One region of the Arthrobacter sp. MW3 TE3886 genome, then DNA from elsewhere that is predicted to be linked to it. Evidence: riboswitches for the same ligand, from Rfam matches in the RefSeq annotation. Region 1 holds a riboswitch; each other region holds the start of a gene.
The links. Region 1 has a riboswitch for cyclic di-AMP ahead of ABH915_RS04850 (NlpC/P60 family protein). Riboswitches for the same ligand answer to the same signal wherever they lie in the genome.

Region 1 (9,970 bases):
GTCCACCGCGTTGTGCCGGCCCACGTCTTCGCGCAGGCACAGCAACTCGGCCGAGCCGTCGTCGGAGATCCTGAAGAGTCCTGCGGCGTGCACGCCGCCGGTGACCTCGAAGACCTCCTGGGCGGACCGGAGGGCATCCGGGAGGGCCGCCAGCGTTTCCACGGGGACGGTCAGCGGATCCTGTGCCGGGCTGTAGTGCGAGGACTTCCGCACGGCATCGATCGAGTCCGTCCCGCAGATGCCGCAGGAACTGGAGGTGAAGACGTTGCGTCCCGTCTCGGGCCGTACGACGTCGGGCCGGAGCTGCGCCTCCACCACGTTGAACGTCTGCATGCCGTCGGCGTCTTCGCCGGCGCAGAACCTGAGCGAGACCAGCTGTTCGGGAGCCCAGATGATCCCCTCCGAGACGAGGAAGCCGGCGACGAGGTCGAAGTCATTTCCCGGTGTTCGCATGGTGACGGAGAACGACATGTTGCCGAGCCGGATTTCCAGCGGTTCCTCGACGGCAAGGACGTCCTCCCGGTGCCGGACCGGGAATTCGAGGGCCTGCGGGGACCCGTCCAGGACGATCTTGTGCACCTTGCGGCGCTGTGTCACACGACCCATCCGGTGCTCCTAAGCAACATGTTGTGCCGCTGTTTGAATCTTGCGGCAGTTTGAATCTTTGGCTGGTTCCATCATTGTAAGTGTCTGATCCTGATGGCGTGTCCCGCCCTGACGCCGGCGCTGCGGGCCAGGACTCAGCCCAAAAGGGCACTCCAGTCCACCGGCCCGTCGCTGGCCGCGGTCTTCCTGGCGGTCCGCTTCGCCGCCGGCTTCTGCGCGGCGGCCGCTGCCGAAGCGTCAGGCAGCGGCGCACCCCACGGGAGGGCGAAGGCGGGGACCAATTCCCCCAGCTGCACGCCATGGGGCGGGACCACCAGCACACCGTCGGCGGCGGCCAGGCCCCGCATCATTCCCGGACCGGTGTGCTGCGCCGGCGATGCCATGCCATAGAGCAACCGGAAGGGCATGAGCCGGGTCCGGCCCGGATCGGCGTCAATGGTCGAGCCGCAGGGCACCTCGCTCAGCGGGGGGACCGCGCCGTGCCCCAGGGCTGCGAGCAGTGGGGCCCCGATCGTGGACAGCGCCATCATGGCCGCGAGCGGGTTTCCAGGCAGGCCCAGGATGTAACGGCCGTCCGGCAGCTCGGCCAGCACGGCGGGGTGGCCCGGCCGCATGGCGATTCCGTCGATCAGCAGGCGGCCGCCGAGTTCGGCGACCGAGCGCCGGAGGTGGTCCGTTCCGGAGCGTCCCGTGCCGCCGGTGGTGATCACGACGTCGGCGGGCAGGTTTTCACCGGCCGGATCGGTGTCCTCCAGCGCCGCGAGCCATTCGGCGTAGGTGTCGCCAACTTTCACTTCTTCGGTGCAGATCCCGCCGAGCATTCCCACCACGGCGGCCAGTTGGGGTCCGAAGGTGTCACGGACCTGCCCTGGTGCCGGCATCCCGCTCGTCACGACCTCGGAGCCAGTGAAGACGAGGCGCACCACGGCCTTGCCGAGCACGGGAAGGGTATCGCTTCCGGCCAGCGCGGCGAGGGCAAGATGTGCGGGGTTCAGGACCGTGCCGCGCTTGATCAGGACGTCCCCGGCGGCGGCTTCCTCTCCGGCCTTCCTGATGTGGTCGCCGTTGCGTGGGTCCCCTGGTTTCGCGGTGCCGCCCAGCTTCAGGACGGGCAGGCCGTCCTCGTCGGCACCGATGATGCCGCTTTCGCTGCGCAACACCGCCCTGGCCCCGGGCGGGATGAGCCCGCCGGTGGCAATCGGGCTGGCCTGATGCGGTGCCAGCCGCTGGCCAGGTTCGGCCAGGATCCAGGGGCCGCTGCCGTTGACGGCCCAGCCGTCCATGGCGGAAGAAGCGTAATGGGGCATGTCCTGCTGAGCAACGACGTCCGCCGCGAGGGTCCGGCCCAGCGCGTGCCGCAGCGGGACAGGGGCGGCCGGGATGGGAACGGCGCAGTCGAACGCGAGTTGCCGGGCCTCCTGCCACGTGTGGGCCAGGTGTCTGTGCGGCTCCGCCGCGGTGTCCTCGTCCGCCGCATCCTGGCCCGCTGCATCTTGGTCCGCGGTGTCCTGGTCCGCTACATCCTGGTCAGCGGTGTCCCGGCCCCCTGCATCCTCGCCCGCAGTGATGCGGGGATCGCCGAAGTCATCTCGGACTCCGCCTCCACCGCCATCTCTGACCCCATCTCCACCGCCGTTTCTGACTCCGTCTCCACCGCCATCTCTGCCAGGGGCAGTGGGTCCGCTGCCGTCCGGGGCCGCAGCCGTCATGCCCCGGAAGTTTCGGCGGCTGCGTAGTCCTTGGCGAGCCGGCGGGCCACGGCCATCGCGGCCTCCATGGACACGGAGTCCGTGGCCTGCCCGGAGCCCGAGGCCAGTCCGGCGGCAAAGCCGGCAATGAACGTAGTCAGCGGCGCCGCCGGGCGCACCACGGAATGGGCGGCCACGCCGGCCAGGGCGAGGACCTCATTCACGTCAATCTCAACGTCGTCCAGCTCCAGGGCCTGGAGCAGGGCACGGCACCAGTCTTCCAGCGTTTCATCCTGGCTTTTCACCGTTTGCCTCCATGGTCGAGTTCAGCTGCGCAGAGCCGGGCCGGAGCCCGGACCGCCGTCGGGAATCCTGCCGGATACCCCTAGTGCGGACGCGTCATCCCAGGTATCGACGTCGTCGGTGGAACCCGGGGGAACGCGAACTTCCCGCACGTCCAGCCTAGCAAGAAGGGCGAAGACCGACGCGTTTTCCAGCCTGTTCCGGGACGCGGCGTCGGCGACGGAACGTTGTAGCACGGCCGTGCTATAAAAGCCCGCGAGCGGCTGCTTCCGGCCGTCGGCCGAGACTGCCATGACGCCGTCGGGCCCGTCCCGTTCCGGAGTACCTGCGGCAGGCGCGGCCAGCGCCTCGGCCAGGGCGCGGACCGCGTCGGCGGACCGCGGCATGTCGCACGCCAGAACCAGGGTAAAGGGCGCGGCGGCTGCGCGACGGCCTGCGCGGTCGGCGGCCAGGGCAGCCAGGCCCGCGGCGATGGCTGCGGCCGGCCCCGCGAAGGGCGGGTCCTCACGGCAGGTCAGGACGCCGCCGGGCAGGCCCCCGGGGTCGGGTCCGACGACGACGGTGCGCACCGCCGCGCCCGCTGCCCGCAGTGACCGCTCCAGGAGGGTGGCGCCGTCGAAGATAAGCCCGGATTTGGGCACGCCGCCTAGGCGGGAGGCCCGTCCCCCGGCGAGAATGATGGCATCGAACTCCATCGCTTCAGCGTAGCGCGGCGCCGGCCGCCGCCGAGCAAGCCGTGACGTGCGCCGGCAGCAATCCCACCAGTTGACCAGGCAGCAGGCCAGGAGGCGGGTCAGGCAGCCGATTCAGGCAGCAGGAACGGATCCCAGGCCGGCGTCGGCTTCTCGAGTTCCTTGATCTGCCAGATGGCGCCCTTTGGCGGGCCCGGAACAAAACCGATCTTCCAGCCCATCTCCGCCGGCGTATGGTCGCTCTTGGCGTTGTTGCACCGCAGGCAGGCCGCCACCAGGTTCTCCCAGGAGTCGGCTCCGCCCCGCGACTTGGGCTGGATGTGGTCGATGGTGTGGGCAGCCTTGCCGCAGTACGCGCAGCGGTGGGCATCCCGGCGCAGCACGCCGCGGCGGCTCACCGCAGTCATCGTGTTGTACCTGGGCCGGATGTAGCGGTTCAGCAGGATCACGGACGGGCGGCCCAAAATGTCCTGGGGGCCGACCACAGGGTCGTCCCCTTCGGCCACCACGCTGGCCTTTCCGGTCAGGACAAGGACGAGCGCCCGGCGGAAGGTGATGACCGCCAGCGGTTCATATCCAGCATTCAGAACGAGAGTGCGCATCCGCATACCTCTTCACGGCCGCACCCGCCAGCGGCACGAGGGCCGGCTGCCCTCTGCATGGTCGGGCTATGGATCGACAACACAAGAGTAAACACTCAAGTGCCGGATCACCGAATATTTTTTCGCCGGCGCAGTCCCCGGCGCGGAAAGTTCACTGCGCGGCAACGCAAAAGACCCCCGCCTGCAGGCGGGGGTCTTTCGAAAAGCTGGGGTTCGTGCTTAGGCGCCGACGCGGATGAATACCGGGCCGGAGCCGACGTTTACGCTGTACAGCGCGGTGGTGCCGCCGTTCCAGCCGCCGTGCACTGCCATGCCGTTGCCGACGTAGACCGCGATGTGAGCCATGCCCACGCCGCCGTTCTGGTAGTAGGCGAGGTCGCCCGGGCGTGCCTCGCCGGCGCTCACGGTGCGGCCCAGGGACAGGTAACCTGCCGGCCAGCCGTGGTAGTGGATGCCGGCCGCGGCCAGTGCGTTGGTGGCGAGGGCGGTGCAGTCCTGCGCCACGCCGATCTGTGCGTAGGCAGCGGCGGCGATGGTCGCGCCAGCGCCGCTTCCGATGCCGGCCGGAGCCTGGGCAGCGACGCCGCCGCTGACGCCAAGCTCGGTGCCGCCGGCGCGGGAGGCCGTAGCGTCCTGGACCTTCACGACGGGCTTGGGTGCCTCGACTACGGGAGCCGGCGTGGTGGTCACTGCGGGCTTCTCGTAGGAGATCGCGATGGTGGAAGCGGCCGAGATGGTGGCCGGAGCTGCGGACTGGACTTCCAGGGCCGAAGCGGAGGTGGATTCGCGCTGAACATTGGTTTCAGCAGCGTTGGCTGCGATTCCGCTGGTCAGGACCAGACCGGAAGCTGCGGCGATGACCGCGGCCTGACGGCCCACGCCGCCGGCGTTGTCGCCGACAGCCTTAGCAATAACAGCCAGCGAGTTGGTCTTGGTGACCTCGGCGCGGTGCCGTGCAACGTTTGCACGAGTAGTCATTAAGTTCTCTCTTTCGTGATCCTTGGACCGCGCGCTTTCGGGCACGGGCTGAGGACGCTCCGGCATCTTGGGGGTACGCCGGATCGCCCCGAAATGGGTTACTTAGCGAAGGGTGTACTGCGAAGACGCGCCAAAAGCGGAAACTGCATGCTGTCCGGGCTCGGTAGAGATTGAGCCTGCGGAACGTGATCCAATCCGGACGCCGGCAAGGGCGTCACGTGATGTGGATTCCAGCGGGCTCGACAGAGCCTCGCCGGTGCGCATGCGCGCAGAATTGTGGCGTGAAGACACGAAAGTAGCCTCTCCCAATGCCTACGAGGTGAGCTGTCGGATTCGGATGGGAGTCACCCGGCCGCGCTGCTTCCTGGGAAGCTTTGCGACTTAACCCCAAGGCCTTCTTTCGAAGGCCAAAATTGGTTCCCCCGCCCCTGCCAGACGATGTAATGCGAACGGACCTTGAGCGGTGGCAGAGCTAGGCAATCCACTCAAGAGCGCCAACTTCGGAAAAGTTGGCGTGCTTCAAACCCTACAGCAGTCCGGATTCAATGTCACATTCAGATCACGGCGTGTCACGGGAACTTGAGAGCAGCCCATCGTCTTGTCTAGAGCCAGCCGAGCGGATCAACGACGTCGCCGTTGACCATCACTTCAAAGTGAAGGTGGCAGCCCGTGGAGGCGCCGGTGGTCCCACTCATGGCGACGACGTCACCGCGGGAAACCTTCTGGCCAACCTGGACCGAGGCCGAGGACAGGTGGTTGTACGTGGTCTCCAGGCCGTTGCCGTGATCGATGACCACGCGGTTTCCGCCGCCGAAGGGATGCCAACCGTTGAAGGTCACGGTGCCGCTGGCGGCCGCGTGGACCGCCGTGCCGCACTGGGCGGCGAAATCCTGGCCGCGGTGGAACTCCCCCGCGCCCCCAGTGATGGGGCTGACGCGGTAGCCGAAGGGTGAGGCCGTGACCAGCTGGTCCAGCGGCGCACCAAGGGTGCCCGCCGATGCCGCGCGGGTGATGGTGCCCACAGACTGGGCGCTCAGCAACTGCTTGAGCTTCCCGTCCGGATCACCCTTCGTGGTGACGGCCGTGCGGTTGAAGTCAACCTTTGCGGCGGCGGCAGCCGTGACATCCGGCTGCACGGCAGCGGTGAGCGCGCCGGATCCGCTCGGATTCGAAGCCATCACCGGGCTCGTGACGGGAACCGTCACGGTGAGAACCAGACCAGTCGCGGCCAGCGCGATCCCGGCTTTCTGCCCGACTCCGCTGGCCGCGGCAAAGTCCGTAACCTGGCGGAACGGGCTGCGCCGGTGACGCCGTTCATCGCGGTGCACGTCACGCGGGCGTTCGGCCGTGTGAGCGACGACGGGCCGCGGCTCCGGAGCGGGACCGGTCGCGCGGCGACGGCCCCTGGCGGTCTGGGTGGTCAAGAACGGTTCCTCTCTGGATGGCCTGCGGAGTTAGCTGTCGGATTCGGGTCAGAGAGATCAAAGACCCGGTCCGCCGTTGCAAGCGGCCAGGCACAGAGGCATCCCCATGGGATCCTTCGGTGGAAGCTGCTTGCCGCTGACGGACTTCACCCCAAGGCTGCCGAAGTAGCAGCCGAAAGTGGTTCCCCCGCCCCTGCCAGGAGGTGGTTCTGCGACTGATCCGCTGGCAGGGCTCGGCTTCGGATCAGGTAACGCTTTGGTATCGGTACTGGCCACTAACTATAGGTGATTAAGCCGCCCGGTAATAAATCCGTAATCGCAATTGTGCACAACTCATGGGTCGTCCCATGACCGGCGCGGAGTGGCGGGTCAGGCGACTGTTACAAAGACGTGTGCGGCTACCTCGGGCGGCAGCTCCAGGGCACCTTCGATATCGGGGACGCGGACCGAGATGTACTCCCCCACCCGCTCCAGCGAGACCAGCGCGCCTGGCCTGATTCCGCCCTCGTCGAGCTGGGCCAGAAGCTCCGGTTCCACCTGGATCGGCTCCGCGAGCCGGTTGACCGTAACCCGGGAGCTCACACCGTAGCCGGCCATGGCCTCCAGCAGGTTCACGGCCCTGTCCACGGGGGCGCCGTTGGGCACGCCGCCAAGATCCGCAAGCCCTGGAATCGGGTTTCCGTAGGGTGAGACTGTCGGGTGGTCGAGCATCTCGAAGATTCTGCGCTCGACGCGTTCGCTCATGACATGCTCCCAGCGGCACGCTTCCTCATGGACGTAGGCCCAGTCGAGCCCGATCACGTCCGCGAGGAGGCGTTCGGCCAGACGGTGCTTGCGCATGACGCCGATTGCGCGTTTCCGTCCGGTTTCCGTCAGCTCAAGGTGCCGGTCGCCGGAAACAACCACCAGCCCGTCGCGCTCCATCCGGCCGATGGTCTGGGACACAGTGGGACCGGAGTGGCGGAGCCGTTCGGCGATGCGGGCGCGGAGGGCAACGATGTTTTCTTCTTCAAGTTCCAGAATGGTCCGAAGATACATCTCCGTGGTATCGATCAGATCCGTCATTCAGCTCAGCTCCTCGAGCGCAGTCCTAGCGTCATTCCCACCGTACCGCGTGCGGGCTGCATGCAGGATGCGCCCTGGCGGGAACCGCCGTACGTTCGCATGCCAGCCTAGCCTATTTTGAATTACTCCGGATAATCTTTCGATCGGGCTGGAGCTATTGCCTCAGCCCCAGCCGGCCAGCCGTCCCCTGGTGTCTCAATGACCGGACTATGACAGGCCTTTTTCCGTATCGCCGGGAGCTGTCAGGCAAAATAGAACAGGCAGTATGAAAAGGGGTGTCCGTGGTGGCCATCCCTCCCGCCACCTCCCAGCCACGCTACGAACCAGCCGAAAATTGGAGCCACTGTGAGCGACACCAGCATCACGATCCCCGCCAACCTCCTGCCCAAGGACGGACGGTTCGGCGCCGGCCCGTCGAAAGTCCGGCCGGAACAGATGGATGCCCTGGCCGCGGCCTCGTCGAAGCTGTTGGGGACCTCGCACCGCCAGGCACCCGTGAAGAACCTGGTCGGCTCGGTCCGCAACGGCCTCAGCGAATTCTTCCGGGCACCGGAAGGCTATGAAGTGGTGCTGGGCGTCGGCGGATCCACCGCGTTCTGGGACATTGCCAGCTTCGGGCTCGTGGAGAACAAGGCGCAGCACCTGTCCTTCGGCGAGTTCGGCTCGAAGTTCGCCTCCGCCACCAACAAGGCACCCTTCCTTGCCGAGTCCTCCATCATCAAGGCAGAACCCGGCACCCGCCCCACCGCCCGGGCGGAGGCCGGCGTCGACGTCTACGCGTGGCCGCAGAACGAGACCTCAACCGGCGTTGCCGCACCCGTCCAGCGCGTGGCCGGCGCCGACGAGGGCTCGCTGGTGCTGGTGGACGCGACCTCGGCCGCGGGCGGGCTGGACGTGGACGTGGCGGAGGCGGACGTGTACTACTTTGCGCCGCAGAAGAACTTCGCATCCGACGGCGGCCTGTGGCTGGGCCTGTTCTCCCCGGCTGCGCTTGAGCGGGCGGCACGGATCAAGGCCGGCGGCCGCTGGATCCCCGATTTCCTGGACCTCCAGACGGCGATCGACAACTCCCGGCTGAACCAGACCTACAACACCCCCGCGCTGGCCACCCTGGTGACGCTCGATGCCCAGGTGCAGTGGCTCAACGCCAACGGCGGCCTGGACTTCGCCGCCGGCCGGACCGCGGACTCTGCCGGCCGCATCTACCGCTGGGCCGAGGCGTCCGGATACGCCACGCCGTTCGTGGCCAAGGCTGAGGACCGTTCCAACGTGATCGCCACGATCGACTTCGACGAATCAATCGACGCCTCGGCCATCGCCAAGGTGCTCCGCGCCAACGGCGTCGTCGATACCGAGCCGTACCGCAAGCTGGGCCGAAACCAGCTGCGCATCGCCACCTTCGTGGCGATCGAGCCCGACGATGTCTCGGCACTGCTCGAGTGCATCGACTTCGTCGTGGCGGAACTGAAGAAGTAGCCCTGCGTCCGGCGTCGTCACGGCCGCACAGAACCCAAACCGTGACGGCGCCGTCGTCGTTTCAGGCCCGTCCGCCCGGCTGTGCCTCCGGCCGCGCGTCCCGGCCGGCACCGGCCGCGCCCGTCCCGCTTTCGACGCGGAAGTACCGCAGCCCGCGGGCGCGGCGGTTGAAGTGGAGCCGCAGGTGCTTCGCGCGGATGATCCACACCAGCCCGATCAGGGCCGCCAGCAGGCCGGCGCCGGCCGCGACCGCCATGGACCAGCGGGGGCCCGCGGTGTTTGCCACCCAGCCGACGAGCGGCGCACCAAGGGGAGTTCCGCCCATGAAGATCGCCATGTAGAGGGCCATCACCCGGCCCCGCATCACGGGCTCCGTGGTGGTCTGGACGTACCCGTTGGCGCTGGTCATCATGGTGATCGCGAACAGCCCCACGGGCACAAGCGCGACCCCGTACCAGAAGTAGCTCGGGGCCATCGCTGCGATGCCCGAGGTCACGCCGAAGGCGGCGGCCGCCCCGAAAATGACCCGCAGCCGTGGCTTGCCGCGGCCGGCGGACAACAGTGCCCCGGCGACGGAACCGATGGCCATGATCGAATTCATCAAGCCGAAGGCCCCCGCATCGAGGCCGAATTCCGTCCCCACCATGGCCGCGATGAACAGGGCGAAATTCAGCCCCAGGGTTCCCACGATGAAGATCGCCACCAGCACCACGACCAGGTCCGGACGGTACCTCACATAGCGCAGCCCCTCCCGGATCCTGCCCTTGCCCGCAGGTGCACGCGGCAGCCGGCGCAGCGACGACGACGGGATTTTCGCCAGGCTGAGCAACAGGGGCACGAAGGTGAGTGTATTGATGAGGAAAACCCAGCCGGGCCCGACGGCGGCCGTGAGCACGCCGGCGACGGCCGGGCCGATCATCCGGGCAACGTTGAAGGACGCGCTGTTCAGGGCCACCGCATTGGGCAGGTAGTCGTCCTGGACCAGCTCCGAGACGAAGGTCTGCCGGACGGGGGCGTCCAGGGCCGAGACCACCCCGAGCATCAGGGCGAACGCGTAGACCTGCCAGAGCTGCGCCGCACCTGTGACCACCAGGATGCCCAGCCCCGCGCTCAGCAGCGCCATGGCGGACTGGGTC
Region 2 (9,970 bases), 210 kb from region 1:
ATAGCTGCGCGTGAAACCGTCGCTGCTCTTGACCGTCACGGAGGAAGAGCTGACTTCGCTCACTGTGCCCAGCTGCTCGGCCATCGTCGTGTAGGCGCTTCCTTGCAGCACCACGTATTCGGCATGCACGGCCGCCGAAAGCCCGCTGCCCATCCCGCCGGCAGCGAAATCGCCGGGACCGCCCTGTCCCGGCATGCCCCCTCCCCCGAAACCGCCTTGCGCGGAACCGTCTTGTGGGGAACCGTCTTGTGCGGAGCCGGGCACGCCCGGGGCGAAACCCTGGCCGCCGGCTCCCCCGGCCGCCGCCCCGCCGGCGGCACCAGTGGCTGCCGTGGCACTTGAGGTCAGGGCATAGACGCCCGCCCCGGCGCCGACAGCCAGGACAGCCGCGGCCCCGGCGACGGCGAGCCCCCGCTTGAGGGTCCAGGGCTTCGACGCCGAGGCTGTCTTGGCGGAAGTTCCCGGCGCGCCCCAGCCTGTGGCCGCCGCAGTCGCAGGAGGCTCCTGCCGGGGCATGCCCCAGGCCGGTTCCGACGCTGGAACCGTCCAGACCGGGGGCGCGCCCCAGCCGGCAGCTGGGCCCACTGCCGGCTGCCCTGTGTCGGAGTGCCCGGCGTCGGAGTGCCCGGCGTCGGAGTGCCCGGCGTCGTGCTGCCAGGCAGCGCGGGGCGCCGTCACGGGCGCGGGCGCCGTTGTTGCGCCGGTTGTGGGCGCGGGGGCGGGTACGGGGGCTGGTCCGGAACCGGCTCCGGGACGCTGACCGCTCATGGTGTTTCTCCTTCGGGTGCGGATCGGTGTTCACCCCAGAGTGGTGAGCGATCCTGTGCCTGGGCTGTGCGGGCCGACAGCCCGGCCTGTGACGTTCGGGCCTGACGGGAAAGGGCGGATTGAGCGCGGCCGTCGCCGCCTGTACGGTCCCGCAACGGCGTCCAGCTCGCTAGGCTGGGATTCACAGGTGCCGCACAGGGTCCCCAAAGCCGCGCCTAACCGGCAGATCGGAGAGTTGTCCCATGGCCACTTCGCACTCCATGACCAACAACCTTCCCCAGCTCACGCATCCGGACGGCTCCCCCATCCGCGCCCTCGTGGTGGATGACGAGCCCAGCCTCTCCGAACTCATGAGCATGGGCCTGCGGATGGCCGGATGGTCCGTGGCCGTGGCCGAGGACGGGCCCGGCGCCGTCCGGCTGGCCAAGGAGTTCCGCCCGGATGTGCTGGTGCTGGATGTGATGCTGCCCGGGTTCGACGGCGTCGAACTGCTGAGCAGGATCCGCGCGTTCGCGCCGGAGGTGCCGGCGCTGTTCCTGACGGCCAAGGATGCCGTCCAGGACCGCATCACCGGGCTGGCAGCCGGCGGCGATGACTACGTCACCAAGCCGTTCAGCATGGAAGAGGTGCTGCTGCGCCTGCACCGGCTGGTCCAGCGCTCCGGGGTGGCCGCCATGGACACCGCCGAGCTCGTGGTGGGAGACCTCGTGCTCAATGTCGACACCCGCGAAGTCACCCGGGCCGGGGAGGAACTGCACCTGACCGCCACGCAGTTCGAGCTGCTGCGCTACCTCATGGAAAACCCGAAACGGGTCATCAGCAAGGCCCAGATCCTGGACCGCGTCTGGGACTACGACTTCGGCGGGCAGGCGAACATCGTGGAACTGTATATTTCCTACCTCCGCAAGAAGGTCGACGCCAACCACGCTCCCATGATCCACACGGTGCGCGGAGCCGGGTACGTCCTGAAACCGGCGGACTGATCCGTGCCCTCACTTTCTGGCATGACCCGCGTCCCCGGACGCGACTGGCGCAACCCGTCCACGTGGCATTTGCGCACCAGGCTGGTCCTGGTTGCCATGGCGCTGCTCGTGGCCATCTGCGGCGCTGTGGGCTTGTTCAGCTACGCCTCCATGGACCTCTTCCTCACCCGGCAACTCGACACCCAGCTGGACCAGGCCTCCCACCGTTCGAGCGAGTTCGGCCGGCCCTCCTCGGACGATTCGGGCAGGCGCCCCGACCCCCTCGAAGCCCGGGGACAGGGCGTCGGGACGCTTAACGCCCGGATACTGGACGACGAAGTCAGTAGGGCCGGCTTCCTGGCCGGGGACGGCGCGGTCAAGAGCCTCTCCCCCGCCGACAACAAGGTTCTCCTGACCCTCACCCCAAACGGTGTGCCCGTGGACCGGACCCTTTCGGCCGGCGCCTACCGGCTCACGGCCGCGCGTGCGCCATACGGCGACGTGATTGTGACCGGACTCCCGCTGGCAGAAAAGCAAAACACCCTGACCTCCCTGGTCTGGACCATGGTGGTGGTGTCCGCAGGCGGGCTCGTGTTGATCGGGCTCGCCGGCACGGCCCTGATCCGGCGGACCATGAAGCCGCTGGAACAGCTCTCCGAGGTGGCCACCAAGGTCTCCCGCCTCCCGCTGGACGCCGGCGAGGTGGCGCTAGGGGTGCGCGTCCCGACGTCGGCGGCCCATCCCGGAACGGAAGTGGGCAGCGTGGGCTACGCGCTGAACAAGATGCTGGACAACGTCTCCAACGCCCTCGAAGCGCGGCAGGAGAGCGAGATGAAGGTCCGGCAGTTCGTCGCCGACGCCTCGCACGAACTCCGCACCCCGCTTACGGCCATCCGCGGCTACACGGAGCTGATGCGAATGACCGAGCATTTCACCCCCGACGGCGAGAGGTCCCTCGCCCGTGTGCAAAGCCAGTCCGAGCGGATGACCACGCTCGTGGAGGACCTGCTGCTGTTGGCGCGTCTGGACGAGGGGCAGCCGCTCAAGATCTCCGACGTCGACCTCACCCAACTGGCCATCGAGACGGTCAGCGATGAGAAAGTCATGGCCCCGGACCGCATCTGGCAGCTCGAACTTCCGGACGAGCCCTTGGTGGTGCGCGGTGATGCGACCCAGCTTCACCAGGTCCTCGCCAACCTCCTGTCCAATGCGCGCAAGCACACCGAACCCGGGACCAAGGTGGTCACGGGCGTCATGCGCTCGGCTGACGGCAGTGCCGTGGTCACCGTGACAGACAATGGCAGCGGCATCGCCCCGGAATTTATCGGCCGGGTCTTCGCCCGCTTCGCCCGGGCCGACGCCTCACGCACCAATCCGGCGTCGAGTCCCGCAGCCCTCCCCGCCAGTTCGGTGGTCGCGACGGCGGGGGTCGGGTCCGGGGCCGCCGCACGCCCGCCTTCCGGCGCCGTTTCCGGCAGCCGCGGCGGCCAGGGCACGGCGACCGCTGCGCCGACTTCCGAAGGCACCAGCGGGTTGGGCCTGTCCATCGTCCAGTCGATCGTGGAGGCCCACGGAGGAACCGTCGAGGTCACGTCCCGGCCAGGGCGCACTGAGTTCGCCGTGCGGCTGCCCGCCGCGCCGCCGTCGGCATAGACGGCGCGGCCGGCGCCGCAAGGACCCGGGACCGGACGTCTGGTCAATCCGGCGCAACCCGCCACCCCGGCCCTGTGATTCCTGTTACCAAAATGTGACTTAAGCGGTTGGGTCCTGTAGCGTCTTTAGAGTGCGCCGCCATCGGTGCCGCATATCCGGACGGACGCCAAACTCTGCCGCTTCCCGGATTCCGCTGGACCAGGCAGAGGCGGGGGACCCAGAGTTCCCGGGCATTCTGCATTCATGCGCCCTCGGGGTGAAGCCGACACGTGATATTCCGTGCGGCCGGATGACCTCATCCGAACCCGACAGCTAACTCCGCCGGCGTTGAGAGGCCACCATGACTGAATTCCAGGTACAAACGCGCCCTGACGGCGATTCGCATTCCCGCTCAGTTGGCGCAGCTAAGTCGCGCCACCGCGCCGAACCGGCCAAACGGGCATCCGCCCTGTCGCGGTTCGCCGCCGGACTCGGTACAACCGGCCGCCGTGCCGCCGTCGTCACCGCCGCGTGCGCGCTGCTGCTGGGTGGCGGCGCCGCCAGCCAGGCGGCAGAGCCGGGCGCCCACACGGCGAACGTTGCGAGCCAGACGGCCACGATCGCCGACCCGCTGGCCAAGCTCAACTTCGAGCGGGTCCAGGTGGCTGGGCCGACCGCTCCGGCGGAAAAGAACGTGGCTCCCCAGATCTCCGAGGTTAAGGCAGCCGAAGCGCTGATCCCCGCCCCCGCTGCTCCCGCACCTGCTCCGGCTCCCGCGGCAGCTCCCGCTCCCGCTCCCGCACCCGCACCCGCACCGGCACCCGCACCGGCAGCCGCTCCTGCCCCCGCACCGGCACCGGTCGCAATTGACGACCCTGCCGGGGCCCAGGCCTACGCCGCGTCCCAGCTGGGCCGCTATGGCTGGGCACCTGGCCAGATGCAGTGCCTGCACAAGCTGTGGACCAAGGAATCTGACTGGAAGACCACCGCGACGAACGCCAGCAGCGGCGCCTACGGCGTGGTCCAGTCCCTGCCCGCCACGAAGATGGCGAGCGCCGGCGCCGACTACATGACCAACTACCGGACCCAGATCAACTGGGGCCTGAACTACGTCAAGTCGCGCTATGGCTCCCCCTGCGGCGCCCTGAACTTCCACTACGCACACAACTGGTACTAAACCGGCACTAACCGGCCCCGCCAAGGAGGCCCCGGATCCACACGGATCCGGGGCCTCCTTGCGTCTCCACGGCCGGAGCAGCCCGACAGCCCAGACTTCCACAGCCCCAGCACAGCTTGACCCTAAAGCCCTCATATGGGCCGCCGGGAAAGTTGAGCCATGACATTCACAGACCAGGCCACAGGAACCCTGCCCCGCACCGCGGGGACGCCGGCCGGCCCGGCGGCACCCGAGACATCCCCGGGGCTTGCGCTGGCCGACGCGCCCGCTCCGGACCCGTTCGCCGGGGCGCTTACCGGCCCCGGCGCCCGGCGCACAGCCATCGATACGCGCGCCAGCACGCCCCTGCTGGACGTCACTATCCCGGTCTTCAACGAGGAGCGGGACCTCGAAGCCTGCCTGCGCCGGCTCCACGCCTACCTGCTCGGCGCCTTCCCGCACTCCTTCCGGATCACCGTGGCGGACAACGCCAGCACCGACGGAACGCTCAAGGCCGCGGAACGCGTAGCCCGCGAGCTGCGCGAAGTGAAGGTGGTCCATATGGCGGAAAAGGGCCGCGGAAACGCACTTCGCAAGGTGTGGCTGGCCTCGCCGTCGCCGGTCCTGGCGTACATGGATGTGGATCTTTCCACTGATCTGGCGGCCCTCGGACCGCTCCTTGCCCCGCTCATCTCGGGGCACTCCGACCTGGCGATCGGGACGCGGCTGACCCGCAACTCCCGCGTGGTCCGCGGTCCCAAGCGGGAATTCATCTCGCGCAGCTACAACTTCCTGCTCCAGGCCCTCATGGGCGCCCACTTCAGCGATGCACAGTGCGGCTTCAAGGCGATCCGGTCGGACGTGGCCCGGCAACTGCTCCCCCACACGCTGGACAACGCCTGGTTCTTCGACACCGAGCTGCTGGTCCTGGCAGAAAAGTGCGGCCTGCGCGTCCACGAAGTCCCGGTGGACTGGACCGACGACCCCGGATTCCAGCGTGGACATCGTCCAGACCGCCCTCGCGGACTTGCGCGGCATGGCACGGTTGAGCCGGGACCTGGTCTCGGGCCGGATCCCGGTTCCCGACCTGCGCGCCGCCCTGGCCCGCGGACCGCTGCCGGCCGCCGCCCGGGCCCAGGAACAAAGCCCCGGTGGAAGCCTCTTCGGACAACTCGTCCGCTTCGGCAGCATCGGGGTGGCCTCCACCCTGGCCTACCTGGCGATTTTCCTGCTCTGCCGCGGGTTCATGGACCCGCAGCTGGCAAATTTCCTCGCGTTGCTCACCACCGCCGTGGCCAACACCGCCGCCAACCGGCGCTTCACGTTCGGCATCCAGGGCAGCAGCCAGGCCGCACGCCACCACTTCGAGGGACTGCTGGTCTTCGGCATCGGGCTGGCCCTGACCTCTGGCGCACTCGCCCTCGTTCACGCCGAGTCGGGAGCAGCACCGGACCGCTGGCTTGAACTGCTCACGGTCACCGCCGCCAACCTGGCCGCCACAGCCGTGAAGTTCCTGCTGTTCCGGCTGGTGGTTTTCCGCCACAGGCCCACCACTGCCGTTCCTGCGCCCGGCGCCCCCGATCCTTCCCTCCCCCGCACAGAAAAGGCCAAGTAAATGACGGCAACCGTCAGCCCCACCACCGGAGCCGAGAGCGGCTCCCAGGCCGGCACGCCACCCGCCGCCGAGGCGCAGCCACACCCGGTTCCCGGAGACGGCGGGACGGCGCCCCAGCCGCCCGCGTCCCAGGCCCCGGCAGCGCAGGGGCGCCGGGACCGGCTGCTGTTCGGACCGCAGCCCCGCTGGGTGCGGCCCTCGGCAGCGCTGCTCCTGGTGGTCACCGCGGCGTTGTACCTGTGGAATCTTGAGGCCACCGGCTACGCCAACTCCTTCTATGCCGCGGCGATCCAGGCCGGGACCAAGGACTGGACGGCACTGCTCTTCGGCTCCCTCGACGCCGGCAACGCCATCACAGTGGATAAACCGCCGGCCGCCCTCTGGATCCCGGCCCTCGCGGGACGGATCTTTGGTTTCTCGGCCCTGAGCATGCTCATTCCCCAGGCGCTCATGGGGGTGGCCGCCGTCGGGCTTCTCTACCTGACCGTCAAGCGGGTGTCCGGGCCGGCCGCTGGCCTGCTCGCCGGCGGCGCCCTGGCGCTGACCCCGGTGGCCGCCCTCATGTTCCGGTTCAACAACCCGGACGCGATGCTCACCCTGTGCCTGGTGCTGGCGGCTTACCTCACCACCCGCGCCATCGAGAAGGCCGGCTGGAAGTGGCTCGCCGCGGCCGGCGCGGTGATCGGCCTGGCGTTCCTGAGCAAGATGCTGCAGGGCTTCCTGATCGTTCCCGGGCTGGCCCTGGCCTACCTGTGGGCGGCGCCCACCACCCTCGGCCGCCGGCTCCTGCACCTGCTGGCCGCCGCCGCCGGGATCGCCGTCGTGGCCGGAAGCTACATTGTGCTGTTCCAGCTGACCCCGGCCTCGGTCCGGCCTTACATGGCGGGGTCGGAGACCAACAGCTTCCTGGAACTGACGTTCGGCTACAACGGCCTGGGCCGGATCACCGGATCCGGCGGCGGGATGCCGGGCGGCAACGCGGGGGGTCCCGGCGGCACCGGCAACGTCGGCTTCGGCGGCGCCGCCGGGATCACCCGGATGTTCGGGACCAGCTTCGGCGGCGAGGTGTCCTGGCTGCTGCCGGCGGCCCTGATCCTGCTGGTGGCCGGGCTGTGGTTCACCCGGCGCGAGGCCCGGACCTCAAAAACCCGTGCGGCGCTCCTGCTGTGGGGCGGCTGGCTGGTCATCACGGCCGGAATCTTCAGCTTCATGAGCGGCACCGTGCACCCGTACTATGCCGTGGCGCTGGCCCCCGCCATCGCGGCGCTGGCCGGCATCGGTTCCCTGGCACTGTGGCGGGGCCGGGCCTACTGGCCGGCCCGGGTTGTCCTGGCCGTGACGGTGCTGGCCACCTCGGTCTGGTCCGCCGTGCTCCTGGGCCGCGATCCGGCCTGGCTGCCGGGGCTCCGGGTGATCATCGTGGTCCTAGGCGTCCTCGCCGCCGCGGCCCTGCTCCTGCGGGCGGACGGCATGGCGGCTCTCCCGGCACGGTTCCGCAAGGCCGCCACGGCCGGCGTCGTGATCCTCTGCCTGCTCGCCGGCGGGCTCGGAAGCACCGCGTGGACGCTGGCGACCGTCGCCCAGCCGCATTCCGGTTCGATCCCGACCTCCGGCCCCACCGCGTCCGCGATGGGCGGCGGCTTCGGGGCCGGCCGGGCCGGCAGTGACGGCGCGGGCAGTGACGGCATGGGCGGCGGCCCCGGCGGGGAAACGTCCTCGGCGGAGCTGACCGCGCTGCTGCAGTCCTCCGGCGCCAAGTGGTCCGCGATTGTCTCCGGCGCCACCCAGGCCGCGAGCCTGGAACTCGCCACCGGCACCAGCGTGATCGCGCTCGGCGGCTGGAACGGCGGCGACCCCTACCCGACGCTCGCACAGTTCCAGGCGATGGTGGACCGCGGCGAGATCGGCTACTTCATTTCCGGCGGCATGGGCGGCATGGGCGGGGGCCGCGGAGGCAACTCCGAGGTCGCCACCTGGGTCGCGGCCAACTACCAGGCCCAGACCGTGAGCAACGCCACGGTCTACAAACTGGGAGCGTAGGCCGCCATGACTGACACCCTGAGCCCGGGCCCCGGCACGGCGCCGGCCGGCACGCCGGGGCCGCCGCAGCCGCAAGTCCCGGAAGGCCGTCGGCGACTGGAGCGCCCGGCCGCCGGCGGCACCCGCGCCGTCCCTCGCGCCCGGGCGCTGCGGCAGCGGCTGGAACTGGCGGCGCTGCTGCTGGCCACGGCCGTGCTGTACCTGTGGAACCTCGGCGCCTCCGGCTGGGCGAACGCGTTCTACTCCGCGGCGGCCCAGGCCGGGTCCCAGGATTGGACGGCCTGGTTCTTTGGCTCGTCCGACGCCGCCAACTCCATCACCGTGGACAAGCCGCCGGCGTCGCTGTGGGTGATGGGGCTGTCGGTGCGGATCTTCGGGCTGAGCTCCTGGAGCGTCCTGGTGCCGCAGGCGCTCATGGGGATCGGCACGGTCTGGCTCCTCTATCTGGCCATCCGCCGGGCCGCGGCCCCCGCCACGGCCGACGCCGGTCTGGCCCACCGCGCGGGGCTCCTCGCCGGTGCGGTCATGGCGCTGACGCCAGTGGCCGTGCTGATGTTCCGGTTCAACAACCCCGACGCCCTGCTGGTGCTTTTGATGACCGCGGCCGCCTACGCCGTGTTGCGGTCCATCCAAGACGCGCGCGTGCGCTGGCTGCTGTTCGCCGGGGTGCTGCTGGGCTTCGGGTTCCTCACCAAGCAGCTGCAGGTCCTGCTGGTTGTCCCCGGCTTTGCCGTGGCCTACCTGCTCGCGGCGCCGGCAGCGGCGGGCAGGCGCGTTCTGCACCTGCTCGGCGCCGGGGCGGCGATGGCCGTCGCCGCCGGTTGGTGGCTGGCCGCCGTCGAACTCATTCCGGCGGCGGACCGCCCGTACATCGGCGGCTCGCAGAACAACTCCATCCTGGAGCTGACGCTGGGCTACAACGGCCTGGGCCGGCTGAACGGGGATGAAACCGGGAGTGTGGGCGGCAGCAACGGCTGGGGCACGCCCGGGCTGTTCCGGCTCTTCAACAGCGAGTTCGGCGGCCAGATCGCCTGGCTGCTGCCCTCGGTGCTGCTGCTCGGAGCGGGCCTGCTCTGGCTGGGCCGCCGCGCGCCGCGCACCGACCCGGTACGGGCTTCAGTGATCATCTGGGGCTCTTGGGTTGCCGTCACCGGGCTGACGTTCAGTTTCATGGCCGGGATCATCCACCCGTACTACATGGTGGCGCTGGCGCCCGGGATCGCCGGGCTCGCCGGGCTCGGCGGCGTCCTGCTCTGGCAGCGGCGGAACCAGCCCGTGGCGGCGGCCGTCCTCGCGGTGGCGATCGTGGCGGCCGGGGCCATGGCCGCCGAACTCCTGGTCCGCACGGCGGCGTACATGCCGTGGCTGCGCTGGGTGGCGCTCCTGGGCGCGCTCGCCGCCGCCGGCCTGGTGCTGGCCGCTGCGGCCCCGGGGGCCCCGGGGGCCACGGGGGCCACGGGGGTCGCGGGGGTGAAGGGCAGGGGCATGATGGCATCCAGGACGGTGGCGCGTACGACGGCGGCGCTCGCCGTCGCCGCCGCCCTCGCCGGGCCGCTGGCCTACTCGCTGTCCACCGCGTCCACGGCCCACAGCGGCTCGATTGTCAGCGCCGGGCCGGCCGTGTCCGGCCGGGGCGGGGCCGGGATGCCGCCGGCCCTCGGCGGTGCGGCGGGAGGCGGCTTCGGCGGTGCCACAGCGGCAAACGGCAACGGGACTGGCACCGGCACGGGCATCGGCCGCGGCCAAGGAGCGGGCGGAATGGGCGGCCTGCTCGGGGCCAGCACGCCGTCGGCGGCG
Region 3 (9,970 bases), 2.0 Mb from region 1:
AGTTTCATGCACAAGCCACGTCGCCGCTGCCCGCGGAATGCTAACGGCCGCTGGCGCCACGGGGGGTATCCGCTGCAGCGCTTGTGTTGGTCATCTGCCCGAAAAGACGCGGAAATACTCGCCGGGTAGCCTCGCACCAAGCAATCCGTTCGAAAGGTAGTACGCCATGCGTGTTGGACTGATCCGGGTGATGACGACGTCGGACCGACGCCTGCTTCACGCCCACGGGAAACTCCTCCGGGAAGCATTCGGATTTACCGTCACCTCGCGCTGTATACCGGACCAGCCGTCCGGCGTTTACGACCAGGCGTCGCTCGAGTCTGCGGCGCCCAAGGTTGTCCAGCTGGCGCGGGACATGGCGGGGGACGCCGACGCCCTGATTATCAGCTGCGCGTCCGACCCCGGGCTGGCCGCCGCACGGGCAGCCGTGGATATCCCGGTCATCGGGGCGGGCTCCGCGGCCGCGGCCGCGGCTCTGACCTTCGGCGGCCGGATTGGAGTTTTGGGACTCGGCGCACACGTACCGGGCCCGATCTCGGATGCACTGGGCGACCGCATGCTGCTCATTGACGGGCAGGGGCGGGTCGAAACACCCGACGCGTTCCTCATGCCTGCCGGGATCTTCGACGCCCTCGCTGCGGCCCACATGCTGGTTGACGCCGGTGCCGACGTGATCGTCCAGGCCAGCACGGGCCTGAGCAGCATCGGCATGGCGGACGTGCTCCGCCGCCGGCTCGGGGTTCCGGTGATCGACGCCGTGACGGCGGCCGGTTCGATGCTCGTCTCAGCAGTTCTCTCCCGGGAACTTCAGGAGGTTTGAGTCCTGCCGCCTGTGGCGGCGTACCAGCGGCCAACGCCACGGCAGCCCCGCGCCGCAACAGGGCGCGGGGCTGCCTGGTGTCGGTCCTATTTGTAGACGCGGACCCAGTCAACCTGCATCTGTGAGGGCTTGGTGGCCGATCCGTCGGGGAACCAGTCCAGCTGCAACGTCTGATGCATGCCCACGGAGGGCAGGTGCGCGGGGTTCGTGTCGGAGAAGGTCTTCACGCCGTCGATGTAACCGGTGATGCCGGCAGGAGTCCACTCCACTGCGTAGTTGTGCCACTGGGTGGTGTCAATCGTCTTGGCCGCCGTGGTCTGGAAGTTCGAGCCGCCGCAGGCGTAGTGCAGGAAGAACTTGATCTGCGTGGTGTTGGTGCTGCCCTCGGCGTAGTCAATCTCGGCGCAGTTGGGCGAGGTGTTGTTGTTGGGCCACAGGATCAGCACGGGGTGGTACTCGGGGTCCCGGGCGTTGGTCCGCATCCGCGTCTCCCATTTGCCGTATTTCTGCTGCGCAAATTTTGCCGACATGCCGCCCGTGGTGCCGGCCGAGTCACCGCTGACGGTTGCCACGCCGTTGGCGACTGACCACGCCTGCGGGCTCCTGACACCCTTGCCGGCATGTCCGGATCCCTTGAAGACGCTCCATTTGGTGGAGTCGGGGGCGCCGGCCTTGGAGAACTCGTCACCCGCAACAACCGCACCCCAGCCCCGGGCCGTGGCGGCCTGGGACCCGTCGCCGGTCGCGGCGACGGCGGCCTGGGCCGCGACGGGCGCGGCGGCCGCCGTTACCGGTGCCGGTGCCGGAGCGGCTGCCGCTTGTGCGCCAGCTGCCGGGGCGACTGCCGCGGCGGCCGGTGCAGGTGCCGCACCGGCTCCGGGGGCCGCAGGTGCAGCGGCCCTGCCGGAAACAGGTTTGGGGGCCGAGGGGGCCGCCGGCTTCGGCGTTGCGGCCGCCGAGGCCGTGGCTTTCGCGGCAGGATGCGAGGCCTGTGTTGCCGCCGAGGACGTGGAGTCCGCAGCAGAATTCGCGGCCTCGGTGGCCGGGGAAACGGCTGCGGCGCCGGACGTGGGGCCAGCGCTGCAGCCGGTCAGGGCCAGCGCTCCCAGGCTCAGCGCAATCGCTACCTTGCTCAGCTGTGGTGCCGAGAGGCGTGCCTTCGGCCGTGCATCTTTGAACGTTGATGTATTGAGCGTTGACTTATTGAGCGTTGACTTATTGAGCGTTGACTTATTGAGCGTTGACTTATTGAACAGCGGTTTCTTGAACAACGGACCCCTCGGGCTTTCGTGGCTGGCACACACAACCGACGCTGCCAGGGCGGCGGATAGTGCGGAAAGTTTCATCCGGCCCCTGCCGCAAGGCATGGGCGAGCAGACGCCGAACGGCGCAACGGGGCCCTGCGAAGGGGCGGTCCGGGGCCCTGCATTCGGGCCGGGCCTCACGGCCAGCGGCCAACGTTACCGGACCGTTACCTCAGCCCGCAAACCTCCCGCGCAGATAGTGGTGACCTGCCAGGCAGGGCCGGCGGGGGATCTGGACGGTCCACGCCCGCCGCTCAGGACGGCTTGGCACCGCGTTTCCACCGTGAGCTGGGAGGGGAAAGAATGGACCTGTGAGTCAAGCCGGCGAATTCATCGACCGCTCCCTGCAGCGGGAAGCTTCCTGGCGCCGCTCTGAGCAGCTGCAGGCGCGGCTGGAAACGGAGCCAGCGGGCAGCGGCCTTCGGTTCTACGGCACCTCCGTGGGTGCCGTGCGCGGCACGGTCCGCGATGCCGGCCGCCGCTATCCCGGACTCTCCCGTGATGAGGTCGCTGCGCTGAGTTCCGAACTGTGGGGCCCGGAACTGGAGGGCTCCGATCTGGACGGCCCGGAACTGCGGGCAGCGCCGGTTTTCGAGCGCCGGCTGGCCGCCGTTGTCCTGCTGCAGAACAACGTGAAGCTGCTGACCAACGCCGACCTCACCCGGCTGGAGGGGTTCATCCGGCAGGCGCGGGTGCCGGACCTTGTGGATCCGCTCGCCGTCGACGTCGTCGGGCCCCTGGTGGACGGACTCGATGTCCTGGCCAGGGTACGGGCCGACAGCGTGCTGGACCGATGGGTGCGCGAGCCGGATGCCTGGCTGCGCCGGGCCGCGCTGCTCTCGCCGTTGCTGGCGCTGCGCGCGGGCGCGGGGGACTGGGACAGGTTTGTCCGGCACGCCAACGCGGTGCTCGGCGAGACTGGCGGGAAGTTCGACGCCGACGGCATGGCTGTCCGGGACGCGGTCTCCCGGGTCCTGGCGGAGATGGCAAAGCGGAGGCCGGAACTGCAACTCACGTCCGTTGGAGTATGACGATCCGGACCTTCGCCGCCGGATCGGCTGGTTCAGGCACTTAGGCACGCAGACATGTCGGACATTCAGACATCCGGACTGTCAGCCCTTCGGATCTCCCGGATCGCCCTGCCCGACGGTGCTGCCGGAATCCCCGGACTTACCGCCGGCACCTGCCGGCAGCGCGAACGTCCTCGCCGCCCGTGACCCGGCGACGGCGCCCGCGGCTATGGTGACCAGCGCTCCCACCAGCAGGGCCGCGGCCTCGCCTGGGAGCAGGACCTGAAGCTGCGTGCCGATGCTCGCCGCGGCCACCGGTACGCCTAGCTGGGCCGCCGACAACACCCCGAGGGGCAGCGGGAGTCCCAGGAAAGCCAGGTCGGCATGCGCCAGCAGGGCCCCGCCCCCCAGTGCCAGGCCGAGGGCAATCATGTCAGGGTGTCCGGCCAGGTCCCTGAGCGTCAGCGAGGCACCCAGCCAGACGAAGAAGAGCGGACCCAGGAAGCCGTCGCTGAGCGCGAACAATTGCCGGGCCAGCCGCCGCGGTTCGCCGACGGCAGCCATCACCAGGCCGAAGGAAAAGCCTGCCATCATCACAGAAACATTGCTCCACGTTGCGACACCGGCCAGGGTGAAGAGTACGGCCAGCTGGATCCGCAGCTCCAGGGCAAACTTGCGGCTTTCCGAGAGCCGGTGCACGCGCCGGCGGATTCCCCGGCGCTCCAGCCAGCGCAAGCCGACAAAGAGCACCACCGCGCACCCGGTCACCACGAGGACGCCCAGCGCCGCCTGGACTGCGTGGGGCGGATCCACCAGGAGCGGCAACGCCACAATGCAGGCTGTGTCGGCTATTGCCACCTGCGCTGTCATGTCCACGACATCTGGCCCGCCGAGGCGCAGGGAATCGACGATTGGAAGCACCAGGGCGGCCGACGAAGACGCCAGCAGCACGACATAGAGGGGAGCATGTCCAGTCCCGAACAGCAGCCCGATGCCGGTTCCGACCACCACCGCTGCCGCTGCGGCCACAATCGCCCGGCGCGAGCCCTTCCCGAGGGCGCCACGGATGTGCGGATCCCGCACGGGAACGTGGGTGCCTGCCACGAACATCATCAGCGCAAAGCCGATATTGGCCAGCAGGGTGAATGTCGGGTCCGCGGGGTCCACAAGGGCCAGGCCTGAGCGCCCGATCGCGATGCCGGCCAGCAGCTCACCCAGCATGACAGGCAAGTGCCAGCGCACGGGCAGGGCCAGCAGGGGGCCAGCCAGGGCGATGACGGCGATCAGCGCCAGGGACAGGAAGGTCACGGTTCGCCGCGGCCCGCCGGCACCGTTCCCGACCGCCGTTCCACTACTGCGTAGGCCTTCCCGTCCAGGAAGGCCCAGTCGTTGACAACCATGTACCCGAGCGCGTCCACCCGGTCATTCAGGACGTGCTCGTCGAAGCCCCCGTCGCGCGGTTCCGCGTCCCATGTGCTCACATGGACGTCCCCGCCGTCCAGGATCAGCAGCTCGGTGTTGACGTCGAAATCCTCTTGGGGCTGAGTGCTCAACTGGCAGATGGCGACACAATGGCTGTTCATTTCGGGCCTCCGCTTCCGGTGGTGCTGATGGCATCATCCTATGTTCGGAAACGGCCGCCGCCCTATGGGCAAATTGCGGCACGCCATCACCGCCTCCGTTACCTGAATGTGACTTTCGGGTGCGGTTCGCGCTACGGTTGATGAGTGCCTGTTGTCTCCGATACGGGCGCTCCCCAGCCGATTGCCTAACTCTGCCGCGGCCCGGGGGTAACTCGCATCAACGTCCGGCAGAGACGGGGAAACCACTTTTGACCTGCTGATATGCAGGTCTTGGGGTGAAGCCGCACAGTGCCCGCCACGACGGGCCCGGGAGTGCGGCCGGGTGCCTCCCATCCGAATCCGACAGCTCACCTCGCAGGCATTGGGAGAGGCTACATTCATGACTTCAGTCAATACTTTTGCGCGCCATGCCGCCGTCCTCGCCGCCGCATCCGGCCTGGTCCTGACCAGCGGAATGGCTGCCAACGCCGCCACCGCCCCCGTGCAGCGTGACTCCGCTCCGGCGTCGAACATCGACGTCACCGGACAGGTCAGCGCCCCCGTCAGCGCCGATTCAAGCGTCAAGATCAGCTTCGAGCGCCCCGCAGTGGATTCTGTTGCCGCGCCGGTCATCGAGCAGCCCGTTGCTCCGGCTCCGGCTCCGGCTCTGGCTCCCGCTGCAGCCCCGGCTGCAGCCCCGGTGGCAGCGCCCAAGGCGACCGTCCAGGTGCAGGCCGCTCCGGCAGCAGCGCCGGCCGCGGCGCCCGCTGCCGGCGGACGCAACGCCATCATGCTCTCGGCCGCCTACAGCCAGGTGGGCATCACCCAGGACTGCACCGCCATGGTGGAGAAGGCCCTTGGCGCCGCGGGCAAGCCCGTTGGCGACATCGGTCCCCGCGCGTTCCTTGGCCTTGGAGCCGTTGTGGCCACGCCGCAGCCCGGTGACATGGTGGTCCAGTCCGGCCACGTGGGCATCTACGCCGGCAACGGCCAGGTGGTCAGCGGCGGCATGAACGGCTCGAACCAGACGATGGTGCACCCGCTGTCCTGGCTCACCGCGACCGGCGGCGTGACCTTCGTCCGCGCCTAAGCCGCATGGCCCCGACCGGGGCCAGACAGTCCGGAAAGACCGGCGATCGATTTCCCTTGGGGGCAAATCGATCGCCGGTCTTTTCTGTCTCTGCATTTTGGGGGTCCGGGCTCCCGGCGGCACCGCCTTTCTCCGGCACAGGATCCTCAGGGATTCCCGCTCTCACTGAGCGGAAGCGTCAGCTTCATGACCGTTCCCTCGTCCCCGGTCGCGGCCACCTCGACAGTGCCCCCGGCAGCGACGGCAATCTCCCGGACCAAGGCCAGCCCGATGCCAAAGCTCCGCTGTCCCTGTGAAGTACCGGTGCTGGCGGTCCGCACGAACCGGTCAAAGATCCGGGCCTGATCGACGCCAGTAATTCCGGTCCCCGAGTCCGCCACGGTGATCACGGCGCGCTTCTGCTCGATTGAGGTCGTGATGGACACGCGGCCGCCCGGAGGCGTGTGGGCCAGGGCGTTGTCCGCCAGGGCCAGCACGGCACGGCGCAGCGAGTTCTTCTCGATCCGGGCCAGCGGCCGGGCATCGGCAGAGAATTCCAGGCGCACCTTCCGCTGCTCTGCCACCGGCTGGAGGCTGACGGCGACGCTGGCGGCAGCATCGGCCAGGTCGGCAGGGGGTGCGGAGTGGGCCGGGGCCTCCGCGGTAGCCGCGAGGAGCAGTTCGGTGACAATCCCGGTCAGCGTCGCGGCGTCCTCCCGGATCCGGGCCAGGTCCTGGCTTTGCCTGGAGCCGGGCACAGTGTTGCGCTGGGCCAGCTGGATCCTGGTGTCCAGGATGGTCAATGGGGTGCGCAATTCGTGGCTCGCGTCCTGGACGAAACGCCGCTCCCTGGCCAGGGCCTCACTGAGGGGTCGGATGGCGCTGCGCGCGCTGAGCCACCCGACGATGCCGGCCAGCAGGATTCCCGCCACCCCGGCGATGATCATGGCTTCGAGGACATCCTTGGAATCCAGGTATGTGTAGGCCGCCCCGGCCGCCGCCGAACGCGGCACTTCAGGATGGGCCAGTTGGTTCGTGAGGTACAGTGCCGTGGCGGCGAGCAGCCCGAGAACCATGACCGCGCACGCGGCGCTGATCCGCAGCGCGACCTTGAGGGAGGCCTTGCGCAGGACGGAGTGGTCCGGATTTCCGCGTGCCGGCCGGCCGTCACTCATGAGCATCGCCGATCTGGTATCCGAGGCCGTGCACCGTGCGGATCACGGCTTTGGAGATCTTCCGGCGCAGGTGATGGACATAGGTATCGATCACGCCGGGCTGCTCCGAGGCGTGGAAGCACGCCGCGAGGAGCTCGTCCCGGGTGAAGACGCGGTCCGGTTCCGCGGCCAGGGCTGCCAGCAGTTGGCCTTCCTTCGCGGTCAGCGGCACCGTTTGCCCGTAGACGGAACGGACGGAACGCTGCGTCGGGTCCAGTTCCCAGTCCCCGATCGCCACCGGGGCCGGGGCCGGGGGAGGGAAGGAGCGCGTCAGTGCGCGCAGGCGTGCTGCCAGTTCGCCGGCGTCGAACGGCTTGGTCACGTAATCGTTGGCGCCGGCGTCCAGTCCCCTGACCTTTTCGTCGGGGTCGCCCAGCGCGGTCAGGACCAGGATGGGCGTGGCAATGCCTTTCGACCGCAAAGCCGTGATGAGGGCGATGCCGTCCATGGCGGGCAACCCGCGGTCGACAATCATGACGTCCCAGCTCCCGGTCAGCCCCTGGTGGAGGCCATCGCGGCCGTTGGTGACCAACTGGACCCGGTAGTCGGGGTCCAGGAGCTCGGCGATGAGCGGTCCCAGGACGGCGTCGTCCTCGACGAGCAGCAGGGAGGGAAGCTCAGCGGAAGTCATGTCAGCTATTCTTCCGCGGCCATTTCCTCAGTCCGCCATCCGCCCCCGGGTTCCTCCGCCGTGTCGCCGGCGGCGTGGGCTGCGGACGCGGCTGCGCCGCGGGAGTTGCGGCGGCGTTTGAGGAGCTGCACCACCCCCGGCACGACGGAGACGAGCACCATGGCCACGACGATGGCGTCGATGTTCCTGGCGATGATGTCAAAGTGCCCCAGCCAGGTGCCAAGCATCGTCACGGAGGCCGCCCATGCCGCGGCGCCGGTGATATTCCACAGGGTGAAGGATTTGTAGTCATAGCGCGCGATCCCGGCGGTCAGGGGAGCAAACGTCCGGACCATGGGGACGAAGCGCGCCAGCACGACGGCGGCCCCGCCGTGGCGGCGGAAGAAGTCCTCCGTGGTGGTCAGGTGCGCTGTCTTCAGGATCCGGGCGTCGTCCTTGAACCAGCGCCGGCCAAATTTCCGTCCGAGCATGTAGCCGACCTGGTCCCCGGCGACCGCGGCCGCGGTGACGACGCCGATCAGCACGGGCAACGTCAGTTGCAGCTGCTGGTGCAGAAGGCCTGCGGTGAACAGCAGGGAGTCGCCGGGCAGGAAGGGAAAGAGCACGCCCGATTCGATGAAGACCATGGCCGCGATCACACCCAAGGCGGCCGGACCCAACCCGGCGAGCAGGTTTGCCGGGTCCAGCAGGGACGGTGTTCCGGCGGCGTGGGCGGCCGGAAGGACGGTAAGAACGTTTAGGGCGGGCATTGTCATTTCCCCTCAGCGCCCAGCGGCCGGCTGCCGGATGTCGCCCGACGCCAATCCGCCATCCGCGGAGTGACACGGTTCCACAGGCCCGCGAGCAAGACCACGGCTGCGCTCGCGGCCAGGAACGACGCCGCGACGTCGGTGGGGTAGTGGACGCCGATATACAGCCGTGACCAGGCTACGATCAGGGCCACCGCCGCCGCCCCGGCGGCCGTGACCTTGGCCCAGCGGGTTCCGCGGGCCAGGAAGTACACTGCGAATCCCAGTGCCACCGCAAAGGACACGTGGCCGCTTGGGAAGCTGTTGGAACCCGTTTCCGGCGCCAGGGGATCGAACAGCAGGGCAGGGTTGGGCCGCTGGCGGGCCACGATGAGCTTGAAGATTTCACTCGCCACCCAGCCGGATGATGCCACGAGGCCGAAAGCAACCGCCTTGGGCAGGCCGCCGCGGAACAGCCAGATGGACAGCGCCGTGGCGCCGATCAGCGCGAGGCCCGCCACCGGGCCAAACACGACGGTCAGGGCCATCGCGACGGCGGTCAGGGCGGCGGCGTGGTGCCGGCTTAGGTCCTGATCGATCCCGAGCTCGGTGGCGCTAAAGCCGGGGGTCAGCTGCGCCGCCAGGCCCAGCGCCACGACGGCGGCGGACAGCAGAATGCCCAGCACCAGCCAGTGGCGGATCTGGGGGAGGGCCCACAGCCGGGGCCCCGCGGTGGGAGGCACAGCGTCGGGACGGCGCAGTACTCCACTGCGGCTCAGTGCTCCATCACCGCCCGGCGGCGTATCGCGCTTAACAGGGGCAGGTCCAGTCATGGGATCCTCCGGCTCGGGACAAGGGCGCCCGGACAGGCGACAAATTCCACTCTTCCGTCAGCCGTTTAAGAAATGCTTAAGAAAGTGCCGCAGCGATGGCCGCAGGGGGCCGCCGCGCCGGCTACGCGGCGTAGCGCAGCAGCGCCACTCCGTTGCTGAAAGCCCGTGTCTCCAGCAGCCGGAGCTGGGCTCTGCTGTCCGCAGCCTTGAACAGTGGTCTGCCCCGGCCAATCAGTACCGGATGGACGTACAGCCAGTATTCGTCGATCAGCCTGAGCCGCCGGAAGGTATCGGCCAGTTCTGCCCCGCCGAGGGCCAGGTCCCCGCCCGGCTGCGCCTTCAGGGCCAGCACTTCTTCCGCCACCACATCCCGGACTACGGTGGTGTTCCAGTCGGCTGATGTCAGCGTCCGGGAGTAGACGATCTTGGGCATGTCCCGCCAGATCCGGGCGAACTCGGCCATCACTGGGCCGGCGGCTGGGTCCTTGTCCGCGGTGGGCCAGAACCCTTCCATCAGCTCGTACGTGACGCGGCCGTCAAGGAAGGCGCCCATGGTGCTCAACTGTTGGTTGAAGTGGCGGTGCAGCTCGTCGTCGACCGTGTGCCAGCTGATGTCGCGGTCCGGGCCCTCGAAGAATCCGTCGAGGGACACCTGCATGGCCAGGACGATTTTTCGCATGTCCGCTCCTCACGTTTTCTCCACAGTACGCCGCGGCTTTGGATGGCAGAACCACTTTTCCCCGGATACGTGCCCTTGCGCGGGATGCCGCAAGCGGGAAGAATGCTGGAAGTCTATGGC

Region 2: another riboswitch for cyclic di-AMP. It lies ahead of ABH915_RS03905 (hypothetical protein); the one in region 1 lies ahead of ABH915_RS04850 (NlpC/P60 family protein).
Region 3: another riboswitch for cyclic di-AMP. It lies ahead of ABH915_RS13645 (hypothetical protein); the one in region 1 lies ahead of ABH915_RS04850 (NlpC/P60 family protein).

Annotation. Positions count from the first base shown of each region.
Region 1 covers NZ_JBGCAN010000001.1:1,037,374-1,047,343, reverse strand. The annotation lists gene fdhD (formate dehydrogenase accessory sulfurtransferase FdhD) at 1-606, opposite strand, end outside; gene ABH915_RS04870 (molybdopterin molybdotransferase MoeA) at 741-2,315, opposite strand; gene ABH915_RS04865 (DUF6457 domain-containing protein) at 2,312-2,599, opposite strand; gene ABH915_RS04860 (molybdenum cofactor guanylyltransferase) at 2,621-3,292, opposite strand; gene ABH915_RS04855 (HNH endonuclease) at 3,391-3,891, opposite strand; gene ABH915_RS04850 (NlpC/P60 family protein) at 4,111-4,869, opposite strand; cyclic di-AMP (ydaO/yuaA leader) riboswitch at 5,165-5,348, opposite strand; gene ABH915_RS04845 (M23 family metallopeptidase) at 5,472-6,293, opposite strand; cyclic di-AMP (ydaO/yuaA leader) riboswitch at 6,298-6,512, opposite strand; gene ABH915_RS04840 (metal-dependent transcriptional regulator) at 6,663-7,358, opposite strand; gene serC (phosphoserine transaminase) at 7,704-8,834, shown strand; gene ABH915_RS04830 (MFS transporter) at 8,896-9,970, opposite strand, start outside.
Region 2 covers NZ_JBGCAN010000001.1:824,056-834,025, reverse strand. The annotation lists gene ABH915_RS03920 (hypothetical protein) at 1-768, opposite strand, end outside; gene ABH915_RS03915 (response regulator transcription factor) at 1,011-1,751, shown strand; gene ABH915_RS03910 (ATP-binding protein) at 1,773-3,383, shown strand; cyclic di-AMP (ydaO/yuaA leader) riboswitch at 3,565-3,722, shown strand; gene ABH915_RS03905 (hypothetical protein) at 3,724-4,539, shown strand; partial or broken gene ABH915_RS03900 (glycosyltransferase) at 4,699-5,334, shown strand; gene ABH915_RS03895 (GtrA family protein) at 5,516-6,133, shown strand; gene ABH915_RS03890 (glycosyltransferase family 39 protein) at 6,134-8,173, shown strand; gene ABH915_RS03885 (ArnT family glycosyltransferase) at 8,180-9,970, shown strand, end outside.
Region 3 covers NZ_JBGCAN010000001.1:2,996,322-3,006,291, reverse strand. The annotation lists gene ABH915_RS13670 (aspartate/glutamate racemase family protein) at 167-820, shown strand; gene ABH915_RS13665 (glycoside hydrolase family 16 protein) at 907-2,091, opposite strand; gene ABH915_RS13660 (DNA alkylation repair protein) at 2,436-3,155, shown strand; gene ABH915_RS13655 (cation:proton antiporter) at 3,237-4,442, opposite strand; gene ABH915_RS13650 (hypothetical protein) at 4,439-4,687, opposite strand; cyclic di-AMP (ydaO/yuaA leader) riboswitch at 4,890-5,092, shown strand; gene ABH915_RS13645 (hypothetical protein) at 5,097-5,786, shown strand; gene ABH915_RS13640 (sensor histidine kinase) at 5,933-6,940, opposite strand; gene ABH915_RS13635 (response regulator transcription factor) at 6,933-7,610, opposite strand; gene ABH915_RS13630 (DedA family protein) at 7,616-8,359, opposite strand; gene ABH915_RS13625 (phosphatase PAP2 family protein) at 8,362-9,171, opposite strand; gene ABH915_RS13620 (dihydrofolate reductase family protein) at 9,293-9,850, opposite strand.